2 regions of the Paenibacillus sp. J22FR5 genome follow, and region 2 is predicted to be linked to the other one. Evidence: predicted binding sites of a transcription regulator. Region 2 holds the regulator's gene; the other holds the start of a gene.
What was found. Region 2 encodes NrdR, which represses ribonucleotide reductase genes. Its sites were predicted from a motif close to AACACNATATATNGTGTT; they were not measured.

Region 1: a site for NrdR is predicted at 3,880-3,897, ahead of nrdI (class Ib ribonucleoside-diphosphate reductase assembly flavoprotein NrdI). Genes of this name have one in related genera too.

Annotation. Positions count from the first base shown of each region.
Region 1 covers NZ_JCAUAN010000043.1:27,065-34,406, forward strand. The annotation lists gene nrdF (class 1b ribonucleoside-diphosphate reductase subunit beta) at 170-1,156, opposite strand; gene nrdE (class 1b ribonucleoside-diphosphate reductase subunit alpha) at 1,178-3,262, opposite strand; gene nrdI (class Ib ribonucleoside-diphosphate reductase assembly flavoprotein NrdI) at 3,249-3,608, opposite strand; gene serC (3-phosphoserine/phosphohydroxythreonine transaminase) at 4,199-5,287, opposite strand; gene AC58P7_RS31000 (mismatch-specific DNA-glycosylase) at 5,367-5,876, opposite strand; gene AC58P7_RS31005 (DUF1501 domain-containing protein) at 5,894-7,126, opposite strand; gene AC58P7_RS31010 (DUF1800 domain-containing protein) at 7,139-7,342, opposite strand, start outside.
Region 2 covers NZ_JCAUAN010000001.1:189,776-197,117, forward strand. The annotation lists gene polA (DNA polymerase I) at 1-1,809, shown strand, start outside; gene mutM (DNA-formamidopyrimidine glycosylase) at 1,862-2,722, shown strand; gene AC58P7_RS00770 (MntP/YtaF family protein) at 2,821-3,567, shown strand; gene coaE (dephospho-CoA kinase) at 3,601-4,197, shown strand; gene AC58P7_RS00780 (lytic transglycosylase domain-containing protein) at 4,194-4,808, shown strand; gene AC58P7_RS00785 (alpha/beta-type small acid-soluble spore protein) at 4,878-5,087, opposite strand; gene nrdR (transcriptional regulator NrdR) at 5,207-5,686, shown strand; gene AC58P7_RS00795 (hypothetical protein) at 5,889-6,080, opposite strand; cyclic di-GMP riboswitch class I at 6,120-6,218, opposite strand; gene AC58P7_RS00800 (hypothetical protein) at 6,303-6,476, shown strand; gene htpG (molecular chaperone HtpG) at 6,526-7,342, opposite strand, start outside.

The DNA.
Region 1 (7,342 bases), on a different contig from region 2:
GGGATAGTGGCAATAGAAGAATCTATGCACACGACCCCACTCCTCCTAATACAAAGAACTCGTACAGCCTGTTTTCGAAAAAACAGGCTGTACGAGTTCTTGGCTGGTCCCTCTCAACTTATGTGAGGGGGGGTTGTGCAACTGCATGTTATTACTGGTACGAATAAGCCTAAAACACGAAATCATCATCCGTCAAAGCTTCAACGTGAATCGTACGCACATACCCATTCCCTTTTTTGGAGAAAAAGTCATGCTGTTTCGTCTTCGTGCTCAGTCCGTTCAATACAATCGGGTTGATGTCCTCTTCCGGGAACATCGGTTCAACACCTAAGTTCATGAACGCTTTATTCGCGTTGTAGCGCAAGAATGCTTTCACATCGTCCGCTAGTCCTAGTGGTCCGTACAAGCTATCTGTGTAGCCTTCTTCATTCGCATGAAGCTCTTTCAGCAGCGCACACAGCGTCGCATACGCCTCGTCCTGCTCAGCGGGACTTAGCTCCGCGTACACCTCTTGTGCGAGCACACCGATGTACAAGCCGTGGATGCTCTCATCTCGCAAAATCAAGTCAATGATTTCGCCGCTGCTCGTCATTTTACCCTGACCAGCCAAATACAACGGATAATAGAAACCGCTATAGAACAAATAGCTTTCCAGCAGAACAGACGAAGCCATCGCGAGATACAGCTCTTTGGTCGTTGTAATATTTTCATAGTAATGTGAAATCTTATTCGCCTTAAACTGCAAGTGTGGATTGCGCTCCACCCATTGGAACAGCTCGTTAATCTCTTCTGTCGTAGAAAGTGTAGTAAAAATCGAACTGTACGACTTCGCGTGAATTTGCTCCATCATCCCCATGAAGCTGAGCACAGCTTTGCGCTGCAGCCCATCTACATGCTCAAGAATCTTTGGCATCCCTACGCCGCCTTGCATCGTATCAAGCAAAGTCAGACCGCCAAGCACCTTCATATAGAGCTCACGCTCTACGGGGCTTAGTGTAATCCAGGACATTTTATCGTCAGACAGCGGAATTTCTTCATCCGTCCAGAATTGCATAATATTTTGATTCCAAAATGTAATTGTAAAATCGTCATCAGGACGGTTCCAGTTCACCGCTTTTTTGACGATGGGTTTATTAATGGTTGGTGCACTTGTCATGAATGGGTATCCCCTTCCTCATTATACCGAGCAGCTTACACATTCCTCAACGGATAGCTGATTGGTTCGTGTGTAGTAGAGCGATTTAAGTCCTTTGTGTGCCGCATACAGGTATAATTTGGCAAGTTGTCTTGTTGAAACATCACTGTTTACGTGTAAAATGGTCGAAATCCCTTGATCCACATGCGTTTGAATCTCCGAAATGAGATCAAGAATCTTGAACTGATCCATTTGATACGCGGATTTATAGTAGAAGAAATTGTCGCGCGCCATGAATGGCATCGGGTAATACGTTGTTGAGTTCGCATACGTACGCGTCTCAATCGGTTCAACAATCGGCATGACGCTGGACGTTGAATTCTGAATATATGAGATGCTTTGTGTTGGCGCTACAGCCAAACGGTATGCATGGTACAGACCGTGCTTCTGAACGCTCTCTTGTAACGCTCTCCAATCGCTTGGCGACGGAATCGGCATGCCTTCGAATAAAGCTTTCACTTTATCCGACACAGGGCGGTAATCGGTCTCTGTATAACGGGTAAAATAATTCCCATTCGCATATTCGGATAGCTCAAAGCCTTCAAATGATTGACCGGATTCTTTGGCAATCTCCATACTTTTCTCGATGGAATAGAAGTTCATTGCTGCGAAGAACGTACGAACGAAATCCTTCGCATCGTCACTTTCATAAGCGATTTTGTTTTTGGATAGATAACCGTGCAGGTTCATGACACCTAGACCAACAGAATGCAGCTCACGGTTCGCTTTGGCAACACCTGGTGCATTGCTAATCGTCGTCATATCACTCACCGAAGTTAAGGCGATCATGCCTTCGTGAACAGTTTCGCGCAGCTTTTTACGATCCATTACGTTCGCAATGTTCATGGAAGCTAGGTTACAACTAATATCGCGAAGAATCGTATCTTCTTGGCCATAATCATTAATTTCCGAAGTTTCCTGCAGTTGGAAAATCTCGGTACAGAGATTGGACATCTTGATCGTCCCGATCTCTTTGAGCGCGTGATCCTTATTCGCATTCGTACGGTTCATCATATATGGATAACCGGATTCCAGTTGGGTTGTCGCAATTTTGGTCAGCATATCACGCGCACTCATGACAGCTTTCTTTTTTACCTTTGGGTTCGCTAAGAGTTCATCGTACATAACATCCATATCAAGATCATCCATATGTTTGCCATAGGCTTGAAGCACGGTATAAGGCGCAAAAATATGTAAAGGCTTGTTCTCCTCCGCCAGCTTATAAAACTTATTAGGTACAATAAGTCCAATGGATAGAGTTTTCAAACGAGATTTCTCATCTGCGTTAATTTTCTTGCTATCTAGGAACTCCATAACATCCCAGCCAAAAATGTTGTAATACGCCGCGCCTGAGCCTTTGCGTTGACCCATTTGATCCGCGTAGGAGAACGCATCTTCCATAAGCTTAAGTACTGGAATAATACCTTTTGCCGCGCCTTCAACGCCTTTAATCGTTTCACCGCGTCCACGGAGCTTTGATAAATTCACGGCTACACCGCCGCCAATTTTGGAAAGCTGCATACACGTCGCTAGCACATAGTTGATGGAATTTAAGGAATCATCCATTTCGAGCAAGAAGCAGGATACCAATTCACCACGACGACTTTTTCCTGCATTTAGGAATGTAGGTGTCGCTGGCTGTAAACGTTGCTCCATCATAGACACAGCGAGTACTCGTGCCGTCTCCGCGTTTCCGCGTCCCAAGTAAAGGGCAACAATCGCTACGCGATCAGGGAAGTGCTCAAGATATAACGTCTTATCATCACTGCGCAAAGCGTAATCTGTATAAAATTTCGAAGCTGCCATATACGAAGCGAACTCGAATTGATTGTCATGTGCCACTTGATAAACGCTGTTAACTTCAGCTTCTGTGTATTTCTCATAAACGTTCTCATAGAAGTTATTGTCAATCATATAACGAACCTTGGAAGAGGTATCGGGGAATGTGAGGCTTTTGCTGTGGACTTCTTTCATGAATACTTCAACAGCTTCTTTATCCTTCTCTAATTGGAAAAAACCATCCGTACCTCGTTGCATTAATTCATTATTAAGTTCAATGTGCCGCAATTGCTTGTACCCCCTGAACAAATCGTTCTACATCATTTTTGGTGCCAGATAATTCGAATTTGGTTAAAACGGGAACATCGTAGAGCGCTGAGATCGTATCTGCGCTTTTGGCGAAGCCGTCTCCCCAGTTGCGATTACCGCTAGCTGCTACGCCTTGGAGACGAGAAGAGTTGCTTTCTAGGAATGAAGCTACCTTGGGTGGAATTTGACCAAAGCCGGTTGTATACGTTACAAGCACGAATGGCTCGTCCATTGTCATCGCTTCCTCAATTTGAACCGCGGGCATTTGAAGCTTCGCAATAAATCGGCGAACATTTCCAGTCTTCGAATCGTAAGCAATCAACATAGCTTCCGTCTCCTATCGTTCTCAATTCTCTCTCTTGTGCCATCACTTGCGGGTAACCTATATGTAGTGAACATTCGTATTCTATCGTTAGTTATTCATGGAAGAAGCTAAACCTAAATCGACAGAATCTGCGTTTTCTTAGCTACGCCGTACGCGGTCAAAAAAGCCGAAAACCTGCGGTTTTACTACATTTCCAGCTCTATTTGAGCTTTCTTCTAGCAATCTCGCAACGCGCTTTTTATCACGACATCTAGTTGATAGATTCAAATTTATATCAATATATTGTGTTTGTCAACGAGCAAAACGGCCTATTGACACCCCAAAAAGACCTAAACCTAGACGGGACGTGGCTCGCTAGGTTTCGAAAAAATATTTTCGATTTTTACTTGATTTTTTCGAAAATGTCGAAATGCCTAGGACTATGAGCTCCCACTATATCTAGTTTCAGATTCCACCTTAACAACCCTCTTTAAACCTTCCCAGAGACCCTCTACAGGCGTCCAAACCCTCCAATCGATAACTCATGCCTCCAACAAAAAAAAGCTATTCACGCGCACACGAGGGTGCCATGAATAGCTCCATTCATTTTCTTAGCTGTTGCGTTGTTGGAAATCCGTCATGAAATCAGCAAGTGCTTTACACGATGTGTAAGGTACAGCGTTATACGTTGAAGCACGTAAACCGCCAACACTGCGGTGACCTTTCAATCCGACAAATCCTTGCTGTTCCGTTTCTTTAATGAACTTCTTCTCCAGCTCTTCATCTTGCAAGCGGAACGTAATATTCATTGTAGAACGACTGCCAAGATCCACAGGTCCGCGATAGAAGCCATTGCTGCTATCAATCGCACGATAAATAAGGCCTGATTTTTCTACATTGTTCTTCTCAATTACCGTTAATCCGCCTTGCTCCTCAATCCATTTCAATACGAGATTCACCATATAAATGGAATAAGCAGGCGGCGTATTGTATAAGGAGTTGTTTTTGCTATGCGTTTCATAGCGCATCATAGTTGGAATTGTTTTTGGCAGATCGACGAGTAAATCGTCCTTGATAATCGCAACAGTCACACCAGATGGTCCAAGATTCTTCTGTGCTCCTGCATAGATCATGCTGAACTTCGACACATCGACTGGGCGGCTCAAGATATCGCTAGACATATCGGCAATCAAAGGAACGTTTCCTGTATCCGGATAGCTCTGGAACTGCGCACCTTCAATCGTTTCGTTGGAAGTCACATGCAGATAAGCGGAATTCGCGTGAAGATTAATCTCACTCAAATCCGGGATTTTCATGAACTTCTGCTCCTTGGAGCTTGCTGCGATGGCAACTTCGCCGAACAGTGCAGCCTCTTGAACTGCTTTTTCAGCCCATGCGCCAGTTAGTACGTAACTGCCTACTTGACCAGCTCTCAAGAAATTCATAGGAATCATTGCAAATTGAGAGCTTGCCCCACCTTGCAAGAAGAGAATTTGGTATCCAGCCGGAATCCCGAAAATACGCTTCAATAATTCTTGTGTTTCATTGTGCACTTGCTCATATTCCGAACTACGGTGAGAAATTTCCATGATGGACATGCCAATACCTTTAAAATCAACAAACTCCTCTTGCGCTCTCTGAAGTACTTCGAGCGGTAAAGCCGCAGGCCCTGCGTTAAAGTTATAGGCCCTGTTTCCCATGAGTGACCACACCTTTGCTTTTGTATTATGGCTATGATAGCAATATTCTGTTCAAGCATCAAGTAAAACCTCAAACCGGTTATCCGAGACTAGGCAGAATCCCACGATAAATCGCTATCATTTCCTCCAGCTTCATCCGAACAAGTCCACTTGAAGACGGGCACACATAATCAATAACGCCCTCTACCATCGGATCCGGTTGACTCCCCCAAGGTATGCCTCTGCGGCCGCTATATTGCTCATAAACACCCTTCCCGACGAAGCAAACCACCTTAGGGCGATAGGTCTGAATCTTTTCTTTTAAAATACGTCTGCCCTCCCTGTACTCCTCTGCGGTGATTTCCGCTGCTGTCAATGAGGGACGTGCCACAATGTTTGTGAAACCGTAGCCGATTTGCAGCAAATCGCCGTCCTCCTGCGGCTTATAGAGCCGTGGTGTTATACCCGCTTGATGAAGAATCCGATAAAATCGATTACTAGGATTCGCATAATGATGTCCCGTTTCGCCTGAACGGATACTCGGGTTATAACCAACGAAGAGAATTTTCAAATTCTCTCCAATATGATCTGAGATTGCCGCAAGTTCCAACAGCGCACCTCTTTCTTTTAGATAAACTTCAAATTCTCATAGGATTTGCCCAGTACAGTCGCTGTATCACCTTGTAACCAGGAATCAATTAACGTACTATACACGGAGCGAAAATCCACTTCATATTTCAAATCACCATTGTCCAATTTACTTAAATTCGGATAGGCTCCATACAGACCGCCTTTCACCTTGCCGCCAATGACGAACATCGGTGCCGCTGTCCCGTGGTCTGTTCCACCGCTTGCGTTCTCCTTAACACGTCGTCCGAATTCTGAGAACACCATCACAGCTACACGATCTTGCAGCCCTTGTGCTTCCAAATCCTGATAGAAAGCCGTCAGCCCTTCATCCACCTGCGTCAGCGTGCGCTCATGCTGCAGCTTCTCATCGGCATGATCATCAAAACCACCCACTTCTATATTGAACAGTCGGGTTCCTGACTTGCTTGCTAACAGCTTCGTCACAACCTGCAAGTCTTTAGCGAAATTCGTATTCGGGTAGGTCACTTTATTCGTATAAGTAGCAGACAGCGATTGAATCGCTTCGACGCTTTTGAACGCTTCAGACCCTCTAGTCGATACAACACGCAGTTGCTCCAGCTGATTCGAAGCTCCATACATATCCAAGAACGCTTTGGAGATTCTATTCTTGTCCATCAAAGCCGTCTTAGGATCAAATACATGATAGGACTCCAGCTCTTGAATGACGGGAAAGCTCGATTTATCTGAGGCGAAGGCCTTACTCCCCGACCCGCTAATTTGAATGGCTTTTAGAGGATTGCTGTTGCTCTGCAAGGAAGCATCGGCGTAACGAGCGAGCCAGCCGCTGCGGCTGAACTTGTTAGGCTCTGCGGTTTGCCAGATTTCCATAGAACGAAAATGTGAATGATTAGGCTCCGGATATCCAACACCTTGTATAATAGCCATTTTGCCCAACTTATACAACGCTGCCAATCCCTTGAGACTTGGATTTAAACCAACATGATGATCAAGCGCGAGTATGTCCTTCTGCTCATATGCAAGTGTAGGCCGCGAATCAAAGTATATGCCTTGTCCATAGGGGATCAACGTATTGATGCCGTCATTGCCGCCGCTTAATTGCACAACAACCAACACAGGGTCTTCTACATCAGCCACTGTACTGCCAGCCCAAAGTGATTTTCCCGTTTCTGTAAAAAGTGCACCGCCAAGCCCCAGGGTTGCGAATAACGCTGTACCTTTAATCAGAAAATCTCTTCTCGTTAGTTTCACCTGGATCCCCCCTTATTTCATTTGAGCCTCAGGACTAATCAAAACCAGCTGCAACAGGCCACGCAAACCTGTCGTTTTCTGCTTCGCTTGTTTGTTATGTACAATCGTGTCATCTGCATAAGCGCTCAAGCTCTTCTGTGTTTGCTCCGATAAATCCGTAATTCCCATGAGCTGTGCAAATTGCTTCGCCCATTCCAACGGAGAATTGGATTGATC
Region 2 (7,342 bases):
GGAGCCGTCAGCATGGAGGCGGAAGATCTTGTCGTCGAGAGTCTGGAAGCTGTCGCGGTTACAGAAGCCAATGTAGATACGTTGATTGCTAAATTGGATGATCATGCAGCTATCCACGTGGAAGCTGTTGGCGAAAACCCCCATCAAGCTATCATGGTTGGGGTTGTATGGTTTATTGACGATGGTGCTAGCAACACCTCTTATTATGTGCCTTTCCCACTGCTGCAGAGTGAAGCGGGCAAGCCGCTGCGCGATTGGATCAGCGATGCTTCCAAGAAGAAGCAGCTCTTCGATCTGCACCGCGCGCAGCTGGCGTTAGCTTGGCAGGGCATTCACCTCGCAGGGGTGGATTTCGACGTGCTGCTGGCCGCTTATCTCCTCGATCCGACAGAGTCGAATCTCAGCTTGAGCGGCCTGTCTGTGAAGTATGGTCTGCCGGCCGTGAAAGCAGACGAGGATGTGTTCGGCAAGGGCGCGAAGTTTCGCCTGCCGGAACTAGCTGCGCTTAGCGACCACTTAGGTCGCAAAGCAATGGCCATGGCGCGCATGGTTCCCGTGCTGCGCGATGAATTAGAGAAGGGCGAGATGCATCGCCTCTTCTACGAGCTTGAGCTGCCTCTCGCAGGCGTTCTCGCGGAGATGGAGATACGTGGCATCACCGTGGATGCCGAAGGGCTTAAAACGCTCGGCGTGGAGCTTGGCAAGCAGCTGGACACGATCATGTCCAGCATCTATAAGCTCGCCGGCGTCGAGTTCAACATCAACTCACCGAAGCAGCTCGGTGAGGTTCTGTTCGAGAAGCTGGGATTGCCAGCTTCGAAGAAGACCAAAACCGGCTACTCGACGGATGCCGAGGTGCTGGAACGTCTTGCGCCCTACAACGAAGTCGTCGGGCAGATCCTGCACTACCGCTCGCTAGCGAAGCTGCAGTCGACCTACGTCGAAGGGCTGCTCAAAGAGGTGCGGCCTGAGACCGGTAAGGTGCACACCTATTACCGGCAGACGATTGCCGCGACGGGACGTCTCAGCAGCCAGTTCCCGAACCTCCAGAACATTCCGATTCGTCTGGAAGAGGGTCGTAAGATCCGCAAGGTCTTCGTCCCATCCGAGCCTGGATGGTACATTCTTGCAGCGGATTACTCACAAATCGAACTGCGCGTGCTAGCGCACATCTCGCAGGATGAGAAGCTGACAGAAGCGTTCCTTCAGAATATGGACATTCACACGAAGACAGCGATGGACGTTTTCGGCGTAGAGGAAAGCGCTGTGGATAGCAATATGCGCCGTCAAGCGAAAGCCGTTAATTTCGGCATCGTGTATGGCATCAGCGAGTATGGCTTGTCCCAGAACTTAGATATTTCCCGGAAAGAAGCAGGGCAGTTCATTGAACAGTATTTTGCCGTGTTCCAAGGGGTTCGCCGCTATATGGATGAAATTGTAAAGGATGCGCGCAGAGATGGCTATGTCACAACGTTGCTGCAGCGTCGACGCTATTTGCCTGAAATTACAGCATCGAACTTTAATATACGTTCATTTGCGGAACGTACTGCGATGAACACACCGATTCAAGGGACAGCCGCAGATATTATTAAGCTCGCTATGGTTCAAATGGCGGACAGATTGGTAAAAGAAGGGCTGAAGAGCCGCATGCTGCTTCAAGTACACGATGAGCTCGTATTTGAAGTCCCTGAAGATGAATTAGAGACGATGCGTCAGCTCGTACCAGAAGTTATGGCGGCTGCTCTGAAGCTGGATGTTCCCCTGCGTGCAGACGTGGATTTCGGCCTTACTTGGTATGACGCCAAGTAATAGGGTGCCATCCGTGTGAGCTGCTCCCAACACCAAGAAGGAGGTGAACACCTTGCCTGAGCTACCCGAGGTTGAAACCGTCAAACGAACGTTAAATCAATTAATTACTGGGAAAACAATCGCCCATGTTCAAGTTAGGCTGCCTCGTATTATTCAAAAGCCTGACGATATTCAGCAATTTGAAACGCTGCTGCAAGGTCAAACGATCGAAACCATTGAACGAAGAGGCAAGTTTCTTCGATTCATTCTCACCGATTATGTAATGGTCTCCCATCTGCGGATGGAAGGCCGGTACGGCTTGTATGCAGGCGATGATCCGCTTGAGCCTCACACGCATGTGTTGTTTCGTTTTACGGATGAGAGTGAGCTTAGATACAAGGACGTGCGGCAATTCGGAACGATGCATCTGTTTCCTAAGGGTGAGGAGCTTACGCAGCCTCCGCTGGTTAAGCTCGGTCTTGAGCCGCTGGATGAGGCGTTCACCTTTGAGGCTTTTCGAGAGGTGATTGCCCATCGTTCTACGAAGATCAAACCGCTGCTGCTCAATCAAGCATATATTGTGGGGATCGGGAATATTTATGTAGACGAGTCCCTCTTTCTAGCTGGGATTCATCCTGAACGGGAAGCTTCCTCTTTGAGTAAAAAGGAGCTAGTCCTGCTGCATGAATCGATTATTCGCACCCTTCAAGACTCGGTTGAAGTAGGAGGTTCGTCGATCAAATCGTATGTGAATGGTCAAGGTGAAATTGGCCTTTTCCAACATCAATTGAACATTTATGGCAGACAATCACAGCCCTGCAAAACATGTGGAAATGAGATTATGAAGACCGTCGTTGGCGGCCGAGGAACTCACATTTGTTTGACATGTCAACCACTGAAGCCCAAGCGGTCACGAAAGAAGTCTGAGAAATAGGCACGTGAAGCGTACCCTCCCCATATGATATGGAGTACTTAGCCTAGATAATGAGCTCGCAATGCTCGTTTACAGGTAAAACGCTTAGGAGGGTTTGTATGCTTCCTGTCATTTCTCTGCTTATTTTGGCATTTGCGGTTTCTTTGGATGGATTCGGTGTTGGCGTTATGTATGGGTTACGCAAAATCCGTATACCCCTTATATCCATTGGGATTATTTCGCTTTGGTCTGGTATCATCATTTTCACTTCGATGCAGATCGGCGTTCTTATGTCTTCCTTCATGTCACCCTCGTTCGCGAAACGAATTGGCGCACTTATACTAATCGGAATCGGTATTTGGGCTCTTATCCAAATGCGACAAGGGCAGAAAAACCAAGCGCAACAAGAGCTGGCAGCTGTCTCAGATGATCATGGAGCCATCAGCCTCAGCTCAATGCCTTATGCGGATATTCGTAACTCAGGCTATGTGGAACCAGTGACCTTTGACACCTTGCAGAGAACGAAAGAGATACTCAATATTGAACTGAAACGCTTTGGCCTTGTGATTCAAATATTGCGAACTCCATCCATCGCGGATGTTGATAAGTCTGGCAATATTTCAGCCTCTGAGGCAACTTTACTTGGTCTAGCCCTGTCTTTAGATGCTTTCGGAGCGGGAATAGGAGCTGCTTTAATCGGCTTCGTTCCGTTACTAACGGCTTCTGTCATTTCCATTTCAAGTGGATCCTTACTTGCTGTAGGTTTACGGATTGGCTTTCGATATGCGGAGATGCCCTGGATGAAAAAGCTTTCTATCCTTCCAGGATGTGTTCTTATTGTCATGGGACTTTTGAAAATGTTATAATCCATCATCTATGAACGTTTAGGAGAGAAGCTTATGAATATCGGCTTAACAGGAGGCATTGCCTGTGGAAAAAGCACGGTTAGCCTCATGCTGGTTAGCCGTGGCGCCCTTTTAATCGATGCAGATCAGATTGCTCGTGATGTTGTCGAGCCTGGCAGCCCTGTTCTTGAACAGGTTGCTGCACATTTTGGACAAGCTGTGATTGGATCAGATGGCTCTCTACAACGCAAAAAACTAGGTGAAATTATCTTTGGATCCCCAGAAGCGCGTAAGCAGCTGGAGGGACTGCTTCATCCCCCTATTCGCGCAAGGATGCGTGAACAGATGGCATCGTATGAACGGGACTACCCCACCAAGCTGGTTGTGGTTGATGTTCCTTTACTTATAGAATCGAATTTGGTCTCGATGTTTCAGGAAATTATGGTTGTTTATATTCCTCGTCACTTGCAAGTGGAACGACTTATGAAGCGAGATGGCTTGTCGGCAGAGAATGCACAGCTTAGGCTTGATGCGCAGATGTCGATCGAGGAGAAAAAGAAGTTGGCGGATATCGTTATCGACAATAGCGGGACATGGGAAGAAACCAACATGAGGGTAGAGCGGTTTTGGGTAGGGAAGGGATTAGCATGACGTTCTTTCGTAAAAAACGAATGTTCGCACTTCTGCTTATCGTTTTTGTCATGATCCTCTTCATGAATAGCGCAATTATAGGAAGAAAGCTATATCCCATCTACTTTCAGCAGGAGATTAGGCAAAGCGCGGCGAAACACAATATAGATCCGTTTCTGATTGCTGCCATTATACGTGTGGAAACGAATTATAAATATCATTTAGAATCAAGCAAAGGGGCATTGGGGTTGATGCAGCTTATGCCTGATACCGCGGATTGGATTGTAGAATCCTCGAATTTAGGGCCCCATACGCAAGAAGATTTGCTTCGTGTTGATATCAACATTTATTTGGGATCATGGTATTTAAATTGGCTGATTAAGCATTATAATGGGAATTTGGTCTACGCCATTGCCGCTTATAATGCAGGTCAAGGTAATGTGAATAAATGGAAAAACAATGGGGTTTGGGACGGTTCTGAATCGACGATTCGTGATATTCCCTTTGGCGAAACTCGACATTATGTACAACGAGTTCTCTATTACTATGAGAAATATACGAAGCTTTACACGGAGCAATGGAACGGTGCTGAAAAAGCTGCTTTGTCAGCATACAAAGAAGCATTGGACTAGCTCCCGGGGGAGCGAAGAGTCCAATGCTTCCTGTGTGGCAGAGTCGTCACGAGCCTGGTTAATTCAAGATTACTTGAATTGACCTGCTAGAGATTGTTCTGCAATTTGTACCAGGCGACGAGTAATGCTACCACCAATAGAGCCAGCGTCACGAGAAGTCATGTTGCCCATATAGCCATCTTGTGGGATAGCAATACCAAGCTCTTGAGCTACTTCGTATTTCAACTGATCCAAGGCTGCATTAGCTTGTGGAACGACTAAAGTATTGTTTGAACTCATGTCTGTTCACCTCCTTGTCGGTTGGTAAATCTATTGTGTGCAGATCTCGAAACTTCAAGACATGTAACATATGGTAATGAAATTTCCAAATTTCCAAGAGAGAAAGGAGAGGAAAGCGAATGAAATGTCCGTTCTGTGACCATTCTGGTACGAAAGTGCTTGACTCCAGGTCCGCCAATGAGAATAAATCGATTCGTCGTCGGCGAGAGTGTGAGAAATGTGCAAGAAGATTCACAACTTTTGAAATGGTAGAAGAAACACCATTAATTGTGATTAAAAAAGATGGAAGCCGGGAAGAATTTAGTCGTGAGAAAATTTTACGTGGCTTGATTCGTGCTTGTGAAAAAAGACCGGTTTCCATGGAACGACTGGAGATGCTCGTGTCTGAAGTTGAAATGCAGCTTCGCACAACAGCTCATGCTGAAGTAGATAGCCTAGGCATTGGTGAAATTGTGATGGAACAATTGTACCCCGTCGATGAAGTGGCCTACATTCGCTTCGCCTCTGTATACAGGCAATTTAAGGACATCAACATGTTCCTAAAGGAGTTAACGCAAATATTGGGAAAGCATGACACCGGATTACTCCGGGATAAATAAGGTTGTATAATGCTGACACGAATTGATTTGTTTTTTTTCGAAATCTGACAAAAAATAAGCAAAAGACAGCGGGTGTCCCGCTGTCTTTTGCTGTTTCATGACGGCGAAGCCAATAATGACGCCACATCATGAACATTTTAAAAAAAATTATTCTATTGACATCAACCGACTGTATTTTTGTAATCGATAAGGCATAATTCGTTTATTGAGTACGTTTGTCCAGTTCACTGCGAAGAAAATGAATAAACCGAATAGCTTCATCAGGGGTTAATACGTTGTTATCAAACGTAAAGGAGAACATGTCCAGAATTTCACTTTCAGGAAGATGCAAGTTATCAATTAATTGCTTCACATCTAAGCTCATATTGCCGTCAATGACTATTTTATTTACCAATCTGTTTCCTCCTTTGTCGTACTGCAATTATCGGATGGAGGCGGTAGCTGGCTGACATACTGGACAGAAGACAGAAGTGCCAATGTAGTCCCTATAGATTTGCGTCATCACTTTTCAGTGATTTTGCCTTTATCGTACCGATAACCGCTTATATGAAAACTATATCACAGGTTAGGTTTGACTTGCTATCAATTACATTAATTCGAAGGATGGTTGAATCCTATGTCCGTCAATAGCCCTAAATCCAGTAAAATTTCTTGTCAATTGGATATTATGAAGGTTGCGGAAGCGCTTGGTATCGATCAAGACCGCTTACTCGCATATGTCTATTCGGGTACAAAAGCCGTCCTAACCTGTGAAAAAACGGAACCTATTTCTCCTTCGGATCCTGCCTAACCCCCAAAAAAAAGCACTACAACGATGAAGTTGCAGTGCTTTACTTTATTTATACCATGATTTTGCAGATATCGTTGGTGAACTCAACCGGATCTTGCAGCGGCAGGCCTTCGATTAAGAGGGCTTGATTGTACAAGAGTGCAGTGTACAGGTTCAACTTCTCTTTATCTTTCTCGAAAGCGTCCTTCAGGGAAGCGAAAACGTCGTGGTTGACGTTGATTTCCAGTACCTTCTCGGCTTTCACATTCGGGTTGTTCGGCATCGCGTTTAAGATTTTTTCCATCTCGATGGTGACATCGCCATCCGTTGATAAGCATACTGGATGCTTTCTCAAGCGCTTGGACGCTTTTACGCTCGTCACTTTGCCAGCCAATAAGCCATTCATGTAGTCGAATAGATCCTGATTTTCCTTTTTGTCAGACTCGGAATCGTTTTGGTTATCCTCGACATCAATACCGAGATCCCCACTCGAAACAGATCTAAATTCTTTCTCTTTGTAGGTCATAATCATTTTGATGGCGAATTCATCGATATCATCCGTAAAGTACAAGATCTCGTAGCCTTTATCAGTCACAAGCTCGGTTTGCGGCAACTTATCGATTCTTTCCATCGACTCACCGGAAGCATAGTAAATGTACTTCTGGTCTTCTGGCATTCTCGATACATACTCGTCCAATGTGACAAGTTGTTTCTCCTTGGAGGAAGAGAACATCAACAGATCCTGTAGAAGCTCTTTATGCGTGCCGTAGTCGCTGTATACACCGAATTTAAGCTGTCTGCCAAAGGACTTGTAGAATTGCTCGTATTTCTCTCTCTCGTCCTTCAGGAGGCTTTGCAGCGAGCCTTTAATTTTGCTGGAAATGTTT